DNA from 2 places in the Agromyces sp. NPDC058104 genome. Region 1 is predicted to be linked to the other one. Evidence: predicted binding sites of a transcription regulator. Region 1 holds the regulator's gene; the other holds the start of a gene.
What was found. Region 1 encodes HrcA, which represses chaperone genes, less so after heat shock. Its sites were predicted from a motif close to TTNGCACTCGNNNNNNNCGAGTGCNAA; they were not measured.
Positions count from the first base shown of each region.

Region 2: a site for HrcA is predicted at 2,461-2,487, ahead of groL (chaperonin GroEL). Genes of this name have one in related genera too.

Region 1 covers NZ_JBHVTD010000003.1:119,322-124,677, forward strand. Annotated here, with positions in the region: gene hemW (radical SAM family heme chaperone HemW) at 1-885, shown strand, start outside; gene ACFVTH_RS14330 (DUF4870 domain-containing protein) at 882-1,262, opposite strand; gene ACFVTH_RS14335 (DUF4870 domain-containing protein) at 1,374-1,790, opposite strand; gene hrcA (heat-inducible transcriptional repressor HrcA) at 1,971-2,993, shown strand; gene dnaJ (molecular chaperone DnaJ) at 3,045-4,142, shown strand; gene ACFVTH_RS14350 (16S rRNA (uracil(1498)-N(3))-methyltransferase) at 4,156-4,890, shown strand; gene ACFVTH_RS14355 (HIT domain-containing protein) at 4,915-5,277, shown strand; gene ACFVTH_RS14360 (PhoH family protein) at 5,345-5,356, shown strand, end outside.
Region 2 covers NZ_JBHVTD010000001.1:427,457-432,812, reverse strand. Annotated here, with positions in the region: gene ACFVTH_RS02075 (DUF3263 domain-containing protein) at 1-237, shown strand, start outside; gene ACFVTH_RS02070 (LytR C-terminal domain-containing protein) at 265-810, shown strand; gene ACFVTH_RS02065 (cold-shock protein) at 1,015-1,218, shown strand; gene ACFVTH_RS02060 (DUF3048 domain-containing protein) at 1,322-2,377, shown strand; gene groL (chaperonin GroEL) at 2,531-4,150, shown strand; gene ACFVTH_RS02050 (hypothetical protein) at 4,305-5,356, shown strand, end outside.

The sequences.
Region 1 (5,356 bases):
CGCGACGAGTTCGGCCTCGTGCCGGGCGCCGAGGTCACGACCGAGGCGAACCCCGACTCGGTCGGCCCCGACGATCTCGCGCGGCTGGCCGACGGCGGCTTCACCCGTGTCTCGTTCGGCATGCAGTCGGCGGTGCCCCACGTGCTCGCCGCGCTCGACCGCACCCATGATCCCGAGCGCGTGCCGCTCGTCGTCGGCTGGGCGCGCGACGCGGGCCTCGACGTCAGCCTCGACCTCATCTACGGAACGCCGGGGGAGTCGCTCGACGATTGGCGCCGCAGCGTCGAGCACGCGGTCGCGCAGCGCCCCGACCACCTGAGCGCCTACGCCCTCATCGTCGAGGACGGCACGAAGCTCGCCAGGCAGATCCGCCGCGGCGAGCTCGCCGAGCCCTCCGACGACCTCGAGGCCGACATGTACGAGCTCGTCGACGAGCAGCTCGAGGCGGCCGGGTACGAGTGGTACGAGGTCAGCAACTGGGCGTCGAGCCCCGCGCAGCGCTCGCGCCACAACCTCGGCTACTGGCGGGGCGACGACTGGTGGGGCGTGGGTCCCGGCGCGCACAGCCACGTCGGCGGCGTGCGCTGGTGGAACGCGAAGCATCCCTCCGCGTACGCCGACCGCATCGCGGCGGGCGTCTCGCCGGCCGTCGGCCGCGAGGTGCTCGACGGGCCGACCCGTGAGACCGAGCGCGTGCTGCTCTCCACCCGCATCCGCGAGGGACTCGAGATCTCGAGCCTGCACGCGGGCGGGCGGCACGCCGTCGCCGCGCTCATCGCCGACGGCCTCGTCGACGCGAAAGCCGCCCTCTCGGGTGTGCTGACGCTCACCAGGAGAGGGCGGCTCTTGGCCGACGCGGTGGTCCGGCAGCTGCTCGAGGGCTAGCTGACGAACTTGATCGCGAGCGGGTAGGTGTATGCCTCGCCCTGGTTGGCCTTCACGGCGGCGATGATGCTGAACACGATCGTGACGACACCGACGGCGATCAGCACGAAGATGCCGATCAGGACGAAGGTCAGGATGATGCCGACCACGTAGGCGATCGCCATCGTGATCTGGAAGTTCAGCGCGGTCGCGGTGTGCGCGCGCACGAAGGGCCCCTTGTCCTTCAGGATGAGGTAGCCGATGAGGGCGGGCACGAAGCTGAAGAAGATGCCGCCGATGTGGATGAGCGTCGCCCAGAGCTTCTCATCTGACGGGCTCAGCTGCTGGCTCTGGCCGTAGGGGTTCGCCGGCGGGGGAGGCGGGGTGGCGTCGGACATGGGGTTTCTCCTTGCTCGGGTCGCCCGAAGGCGAGACTTCGTCAACCGTCATGCTGGCACAGCAGAGCGCGCCGCGGGAAGAGCCCCGGCGGCGCGCTCGAAAGGTGGCTGCTACTTGATGAGCCGGATGGCGAAGGGGTAGCGGTAGTGGTTGCCGTCCTTCGCCTTGAGGAAGCCCTGGATCGAGAAGACGATGACGACGACCCAGAGGGCGAGCGGCAGGATCCACCCGATCAGCGCCCAGAAGCCGAAGGTGACGGCGGAGAGCACGGAGTTCACGATCAGGATGGCGACGTACGCGATCGCTGCGGTGATCTGGAAGTTCAGCGCCTCCTTCGCCTCGACGTTCGTGAACTGGCCGCGGTCCTTGAAGACGAGCCAGATGATCAGCGAGGGCAGGAACCCGAGGATGCCGCCGAGGTGGGCGAAGGAGGCCCACTGCAGGTCCTGCTCGCGCGTGAGCGGGCCGGCTGCGGCGGGCTGGGGCTGGCCGGCGGGGTCGGGCTGCGGGGGGTTGGGCTCGGTCATTGCACGCCTTTCGGGCTTCGGGTGTACTCGGGTGCGGGAGGGGGTCGCGGCCCCGGGGACTCGCGGGACATCCATACGGTAGCGCTGCGAACCGCCGCGGGCAACGGCGTCGTCGCCGGATGTCGCGATATGATTAGCAGTCAGACAGATCGAGTGCTAAGTCGTCGGAGGGAGCGGGGCATGGCCTCAGAACGCAGTCTCGCGGTCCTTCGGGCGATCGTGCAGGACTACGTCGCGTCGCGCGAGCCCGTCGGCTCGAAGACCATCGTCGAGCGTCACGCGTTCGGCGTCTCCGCGGCCACGATCCGCAACGACATGGCCCTCCTCGAAGAGGAGGAGCTGATCGCCGCGCCGCACACCTCCTCCGGTCGCATCCCGACCGACAAGGGGTACCGCGTCTTCGTCGACCAGCTCACCGAGGTGCGCCCGCTGAGCTCGGCGCAGCGGCAGGCCATCGAGACATTCCTCGGCGAGTCGAGCGACCTCGACGAGCTCCTCGCCCGCACCGTGCGCCTCATCTCGCAGCTCACGAAGCAGCTCGCGGTCGTGCAGTACCCGAGCTTCGCGAGTGCGCGAGTCCGCCACGTCGAGCTCGTCTCGCTCTCGCCGAACCGGGTGCTCTGCATCCTCATCGCCGACTCGGGCCAGGTCGAGCAGCGGCTCGCCGAGCTCGAGCAGCCCGTCGAGGAGTCGACGCTCGCCGAGCTGCGGCTGCGCTTGAACGAGCTGGTCGCGGGCACCACCATGGCGGATGCGACGGCGCTCCTCTCCGGCGAGATCGACGCCGTCGACCCGCGCCACGCAGCGGTGCTGCACACCCTCGCGGCGACCCTCGCCGAACAGGCGCGAGTGCAGCGCAGCGACCGGCTCGTCGTGGCCGGGGCCGCCAACCTCGTGCGCACCGAGCAGGACTTCGCGGGCTCGATCCTCGGCGTGATCGAGGCGATCGAGGAGCAGGTGGTGCTCCTCAAGCTCTTCGGCGAGATGTCGGGCGACGAGCACGCCGTCGCGGTGCGCATCGGTCGCGAGAACGCCTCGTTCGGGCTCGGCGAGACCTCGATCGTCTCGAGCGCCTTCGAGATCCCGGGCCGCGACATCTCGCGACTCGGCGTCGTCGGCCCCACCCGCATGGACTACTCCAACAGCATGGCCGCCGTCCGCGCGGTCGCCCGCTACCTCTCCCGCACGCTCGGCGAGAGCTGACCTTCCGCCCGTCGCAAGACCGGCATCCGCAATCGAAAGGACAAGCCCTCCGTGGCCGACCACTACGAGGTCCTCGGCGTCTCGCGCGAAGCGACGCCCGACGAGATCAAGAAGGCGTACCGCCGACTGGCTCGCGAACTCCACCCCGACGTGAACCCCGGTGCCGAGGCGTCCGAGCGGTTCAAGGAGGTGACGCACGCGTACGACGTGCTCTCCGACCCGAAGCAGCGCCAGCAGTACGACCTCGGCGACCAGGGCGGCTTCGGCGGCCAGGGCTTCGGCGGCTTCGGCGACATCTTCGAGACCTTCTTCGGCGCGGGCCAGCAGAGCCGGGGGCCGCGGTCGCGGCGCGAGCGCGGCCAGGACGCCCTCATCCGCGTCGAGGTCGGCCTCGACGAGGTGATCTTCGGCACGCATCGCGACATCGAGGTCGACACGGCCGTGCGCTGCGAGACCTGCCAGGGCTCGTGCTGCCAGCCGGGCACCTCGCCCGTCACGTGCGACATCTGCCGCGGCACGGGTCAGATCCAGCGCCAGGTGCGTTCGCTCCTCGGCAACGTGATGACCTCGAGCCCGTGCGGCACCTGCCGCGGCTACGGCACCATCATCGCGACGCCGTGCGTCACCTGCCAGGGCCAGGGTCGCGTGCGCGCCCGTCGCACCGTCCCCGTCGACATCCCCGCGGGCGTCGACACGGGCGTGCGCCTGCAGATGCCGGGCTCGGGCGAGGCCGGCCCCGCCGGCGGTCCCAACGGCGACCTCTACCTCGAGATCAAGGTCAAGAACCACGACGTGTTCAGCCGCAACGGCGACGACCTGCTCGCGACCCTCGAGGTCGCCATGACCGATGCGATCCTCGGCACGAATGCCACGATCCACGCGCTCGACGGCGACGTCGAGGTCGAGCTGAAGGCCGGCGTCCAGAGCGGCGAGGTCGTCACCGTGCGCGACCGCGGCGTGTCGCGCCTCCGCGGCAACGGTCGCGGCGACCTGAAGATCGGGGTCCAGGTCGTGACGCCGACGAAGCTCTCGTCGAAGGAGCGCGACCTCATCTCGCAGTTCGCCGCATCAAAGAAGTCGCCCTCGCCCGAGCTCACCCACTTCCAGCAGGGGCTCTTCGCCCGCCTGCGCGACCGCTTCCTCGGCTGACGAGGGCCGTACGATGAGCAGCCTCTACCTCGACGAGACCCTCGACCTCGGGGGGCTCGTGCCCGGCGCCGAGCTCCGGCTCACGGGCGACGAGGCGCGCCACGCCGTCACGGTCGCCCGCGTACGACCGGGTGAGCGCATCTCCATCGGCGACGGCCGCGGGGCCGTGGTGCGGGGGCAGGTCGTCGCGACCGAGTCGCGCGAGCTCACCCTCCTCGCCGAGGAGGTGCTCGTCGAGGAACGCCCCGAGATCACGATCACGCTCGTGCAGGCGCTCGCGAAGGGCGACCGCGACGAGCTGGCCGTCCAGGCTGCGACCGAGCTCGGCGTCGACGCCGTCGTCCCGTGGGCGGCGGCCCGGTCGGTCTCCCGCTGGGAGGGGCCGAAGGCCGAGAAGGGCCGCGCACGCTGGGCGAGCATCGTCCGCGAGGCCGTCAAGCAGTCGATCCGCTCGTGGCTGCCCGAGGTGTCTCCGGTCGCGACCACGGCGCAGCTGCCTGCGCGTCTCGAGGGCATGCGGATGCTGCTGCTCGAGCCGACCGCGACGACGCCCCTCTCCGAGCTGCGGCCCGACGGCCGCGACCTCGCCCTCGTGGTCGGGCCCGAGGGCGGCATCTCGCCCGAGGAGCTCGCGAAGCTCACGGCGGCGGGCGCCGAGCCGGTGCGCCTCGGCGCCTCGGTGCTGCGCACCTCCACGGCGGGGCCCGCCGCGATCGCCGTGCTCAACGCGGCGCTCGGGCGGTGGTAGCCCATCGCTCGCTACGATGGAGTGATGACCGACTCGCCCGCTGAACCGACCGTCTTCGAGCGCATCGTCGCGCGCGAGATCCCCGCGCGCATCGTCGCGGAGACCGACCGGGTGATCGCGTTCCACGACATCGCGCCGCAGGCGCCGGTGCACGTGGTCGTCACGACCAAGACGGCCGACTACCGCGACGTCGTGGGCCTCGCCGAGGGCGATCCCGAGCTGCTCGCCGAGCTCGTCGAGGTCGCCCGGGGCATCGCCGCCGAGCTCGCCGACGGCGACTTCCGGCTCGTGTTCAACACCGGGGCATCCGCCGGTCAGACCGTCTTCCACGTGCACGCGCACGTCCTCGCCGGCGGCCTCGAGGAGGGCACACTTGCCGGAGCCTGAATCGATCGATCCCGACGCGCCCGAGGCCGGCGCCGACGAGGAGCGCCTCCGCATCGACGGCGTCGCCATGGTGCGCCTG
Region 2 (5,356 bases), on a different contig from region 1:
CGCGTGCTCGCCTTCGAGGCCCGTGCCTGGCAGCAGCCGGCCCGCAAGGCCGAAGCGATCCGCGACGAGTTCGGCATCTCAGCCGCCCGCTACTATCGGATTCTCGGCGAGCTCATCGATTCGCCGGCGGCGCTCCGCCACGATCCGATGCTCGTCAAGCGACTGCAGCGGATGCGATCGGCGCGCCGGGCGGCGCGCTCCAGCCGTTCGATTCCCCTCGGCCGACCGCTCGACTGAGCCCGGCCCCGACCCGATCTGGATCCCATGGCGCAGAAGTTCCCTCGCGATCGCTTCGACACGATCCCGCACGGCATCGACCGCGTCGGCGCCCACCGTGCGCCCGCCCGGCGCGGTGCGCGATGGATCCGGTTCGGCTGGGCCGCGCTCGCGACCGTCGTGCTCGCCGGCGTCGGCATCGCGGGGGTCATGGTCTTCAACGACCGGCTGAACGCCGCGAGCGGACCGGATCCGGCCGCGACGCCGACGCCGACGGCGACCGCCGAGCCCACGATCTCGCCCGAGGTGAAGGTGACGGTGCTCAACGGCACCGGCACGGCCGGGCTCGCGGCGAAGGCCGCCGAGACGCTCACGGCGGGCGGGGTCCCGGTGGATGCGACGGCCAACGCGAGCGAGAACGACCTCACCGAGACGGTCGTCTACTTCGCCACGCCCGACCTCGAGGGTGCCGCGCGCGGCGTCGCGACGCTGCTGCCCGAGGCCGACGTGCGTCTCTCCGAGACCTTCGCGGCGACAGGCACCCCGCTCGTGCTGGTGCTCGGTTCGGACTATGCGGAGGCCACGGCCGGCTGAGCCGGCCGAATCGTTGCCATTCTGCGACCATTCGTGACGTGCACCCCCTTGCGTCCGAGCGGCGCGATGTGACTATCTGGAGTTGGTCGCCCGGGCCCGCGTGCACGTCCGGTACCTCAGGTGCCTCGTTCGCCCGCGTCGAGGGCGACCCGGTACAGGCGACAGGCACGTGCTGATCCACACACCGCAACATGGGAGCAACGCATGGCGAACGGAACCGTCAAGTGGTTCAACGCTGAAAAGGGATACGGGTTCATCACTGTCGACGGCGACGGGCAGGACGTCTTCGTCCACTACTCCGCCATCGACATGGCCGGGTACAAGGTGCTCGAAGAGGGCCAGCAGGTCGTGTTCGAGGTCGGCACGGGATCGAAGGGTCCGCAGGCCGAAGCCGTTCGTCCCGCCTGAGCGCACGCGTATTCCGAACGCGCCGTCGTCCCTCCGACGGCGCGTTCGGCGTGTCGGCGCAGTTCGCGGTCGGTCGATTCCCGAGCGTCACTAGCATGTGGCTATGGTCACGGGGGGCCGACGGGCCTTGCGACGGCGGGGGATGCGCCTCGTCGCCGTCGCGGTGGCGGCGCTGCTCCTCGCCGGCTGCCAGCCAGGCCCTCCCGAGCCGGTCCCGACGCCCGGGCCGACGGCCGAGCCGCGTCCGGTCGGCAGCTCGCAGCCGCTCGCCGTGGCGTTCTCCCCGCTGCGGGGCACGCCGACCGACCCGGCGGCGCCGAGGCATCCCTCGCTCGCCGCCAAGATCGACAACCACGAGGACGCGCGCCCGCAGATCGCGCTGAATCGCACGGACCTCGTCTTCGAGGAGCTCGTGGAGGGCGGGCTCACCCGCTACCTCGCGGTCTGGCACTCCGACCTCCCGCCGACGATCGGGCCGGTGCGCTCCATCCGGCCCATGGATCCCGACATCGCCTCGCCGCTCGGCGGCGTGATCGCCTACTCGGGCGGGCAGGACCAGTTCGTCGCGATGATGATGGCGACGCCGCTCGTCAACGTCGTCTTCGACCTCGACGAGACCGGCCTGTACTCGCGCGCCGACGAGCGTCCCGGTCCGCACGACGTGATCCTCGACGCCGCCGAGACCATGGCGCGCAACGCTGCGCTCGCGCCCCCGCCCGTGCAGTTCGACTACGGCACCGCCGATCCGCTCGCCGCCCCCGAGCTCGCCGCCGCGCCGACCTCCCGTATCGCGCTGGTCTTCTCGGAGGCGCGCGCACCGACGTGGGACTGGGACGCGGGCTCCTCGTCGTGGCTGCGCTCGCAGGAGGGGGTCGCGGACGTCGAGGAGGGCGGAGCGCGGGTGCGGGCGACGAACGTCGTGACGCTCGAGGTCGGCATCGACTGGCGCTACGGCGAGGTGCCGAAGACCGTGCTCATCGGCTCGGGCGAGGCCTGGGTGTCGGTCGCCGGGCGCACGGCGCACGGCACGTGGACGAAGGACGCCGCGGCCGCGCCCATCACCCTCGCGGCCGATGACGGCTCGCCGCTGCGGCTGGCGCCGGGCAACACCTGGATCGAGCTCGTGCCCGCGGGCGGCAGCGCCTCGTTCACCCCCTGACGACGGCCGCGCTGTTCGCGCTGGGCGTGCGCCGAGGGCGCCGGGCTCGCTTGCACTCGTGGCGGTCGAGTGCCAGAATCGTCTTAGCACTCACGTGATTTGAGTGCTAATCACGAATCTTTGAAGACGTCCGAGAAGGGGCGAGAAACACACATGGCAAAGATCATTGCTTTCGATGAGGAGGCCCGCCGCGGCCTCGAGCGTGGCCTGAACACGCTCGCCGACGCCGTCAAGGTGACCCTCGGCCCGCGCGGTCGCAACGTCGTGCTCGAGAAGAAGTGGGGCGCCCCCACGATCACGAACGACGGCGTCTCGATCGCCAAGGAGATCGAGCTCGACGACCCGTACGAGAAGATCGGCGCCGAGCTCGTCAAGGAGGTCGCCAAGAAGACCGACGACGTCGCCGGCGACGGCACCACGACCTCGGTCGTCCTCGCCCAGGCGCTCGTCCGCGAGGGCCTCCGCAACGTCGCCGCAGGCGCCGACCCCATCTCGCTCAAGCGCGGCATCGAGAAGGCCGTGCAGGCCGTCGAGGCCGAGCTCCTCGCGAACGCGAAGGACGTCGAGACGAAGGAAGAGATCGCCGCCACGGCGTCGATCTCGGCCGCCGACGAGCAGATCGGCGCGCTCATCGCCGAGGCGATCGACAAGGTCGGCAAGGAGGGCGTCGTCACCGTCGAGGAGTCGAACACCTTCGGCACCGAGCTCGAGCTGACCGAGGGCATGCGCTTCGACAAGGGCTACCTGTCGGCGTACTTCGTCACCGACCCCGAGCGCCAGGAGGCGGTCTTCGAAGACCCCTACATCCTGATCGTCAACAGCAAGGTCTCGAACATCAAGGACCTGCTGCCGATCGTCGACAAGGTGATCCAGACCGGCAAGCAGCTGCTCATCATCGCCGAGGACGTCGACGGCGAGGCGCTCGCGACCCTGATCGTCAACAAGATCCGCGGCATCTTCAAGTCGGTCGCCGTCAAGGCCCCCGGCTTCGGCGACCGTCGCAAGGCGCAGCTCCAGGACATCGCGATCCTCACCGGCGGCCAGGTCATCTCCGAGGAGGTCGGCCTCAAGCTCGAGAACGTCACCCTCGACCTGCTCGGCCAGGCCCGCAAGGTCATCATCACCAAGGACGAGACGACCATCGTCGAGGGTGCCGGTGACGAGGAGGCCATCGCCGGCCGCGTCGCGCAGATCCGCAAGGAGATCGACAACACCGACTCCGACTACGACCGCGAGAAGCTCCAGGAGCGCCTCGCCAAGCTCGCCGGCGGCGTCGCCGTCATCAAGGCGGGCGCGGCGACCGAGGTCGAGCTCAAGGAGCGCAAGCACCGCATCGAGGACGCCGTCCGCAACGCGAAGGCCGCCGTCGAGGAGGGCATCGTCGCCGGTGGTGGCGTCGCGCTCATCCAGGCCGGCAAGACCGCCTTCGAGAAGCTCGAGGTCTCGGGCGACGAGGCGACCGGTGCGAACATCGTCCGCGTCGCGATCGACGCGCCGCTGAAGCAGATCGCCCTCAACGCCGGCCTCGAGCCGGGCGTCGTGGTCGACCGCGTGCGCAACCTCCCGGTCGGCCAGGGCCTCAACGCCGCGACCGGCGAGTACGTCGACATGCTCGCTGCCGGCATCAACGACCCGGTGAAGGTCACCCGCTCGGCGCTGCTCAACGCGGCCTCGATCGCCGGCCTCTTCCTCACCACCGAGGCCGTCGTCGCCGACAAGCCCGAGAAGAACCCGGTCCCGGCCGGCGACCCCACGGGCGGCATGGACTTCTAAGCAGTCCGCGACACACGAATCGCGCGAAGGGCGCCTCCTCCGGGGGGCGCCCTTCGTCGGTTTCGGGGACGCCCCGTGCACGATGCCGAACCAGCGCCGAGCCGTTGTCGAAACGTTGCCCTGGCACACCCCGTCCTGACGATACGCTGACCGAATGTCGAGTCCCGAACCTCGACGATGGCTCGCCCTCGTCATCGCCGCGTCCACCGTCGCGCTCCTCGCCGCATGCGTCGCCGAGACGCCGTCGCCCACAAGCGTCCCGACGCCGAGCCCGAGTCCGAGCGTCTCTGCCGGGCCCGTACCGGTCGACGCCCCGACGCCCCGCTTCGCTGCCGGGTGCGAGGACCTCCTGCCGACGACGTCGTTGCAAGCCTTCCTCGGCGACGGCGTGGCGCCGCTCGCTGCCGTCGATCTCGGTGCGGTGAGCTCGCCCGACGCGTCGGCCGCGGCTCAGCTCGGCGCACTCACGTGCGCGTGGGACGACGGTCGACCCTCGACCACATGGGTCGGCCCCGCCGCCGACGCCCAGACGGTGCGGCTGCAGCTCCTGCCCGAGGGCGAAGCGGAGGCGCTCGCCTACGTGGACCTCTACGCGGGTCCCGACATTCCTGCGGGCTACGGGCCGGGTTCGCAGGGCCCGAGGTGCGTCGTCCACGAGGTCGACGCGTTCTGCGAGCTCTACGGCTGGATGGAGAACGCCTGGATCGAGCTCGCGCTGCACGGCATCGTGGCGGAAGACGGAGATACCGACGCCTCGCTCGCAGCGGAGTTCACGGCGATGACCGACGGGATGCTCGCAGCGCTCGGTGCGGGCGGAGCGCCCGGTGAGGCGTGGACGCCCCCGACCTCGACGAACACGATCGACGAGTGCGCGCAGCTCACGACGGCCGAGGAGATCACCGAGGTGACGGGCCTGCCCGAGCTGTGGTTCGGGCTCTCGTGGGACGGGCCGAGGGTCGGGCAGTACTGGTACACCACCACGACCGCGGGGGCCCTTCGATGCACGGTCGGGTTCACTGCCAGCGAGGCGAGTTACGGCACCGTCTCGCTGCTCCCGGGAGGTGACTGGCGCTACCTCCTCGAACGGGAGACCTGGCTGGCCGACGGCGGTGAGCCCGTGGGTGTCACGGGTCTCGCTGCCGACGACTCGGTGCTGCGGTGCGCCGACGACGAGGCGCCGTGCGTGCTCGATCTGCGTCTGGATCG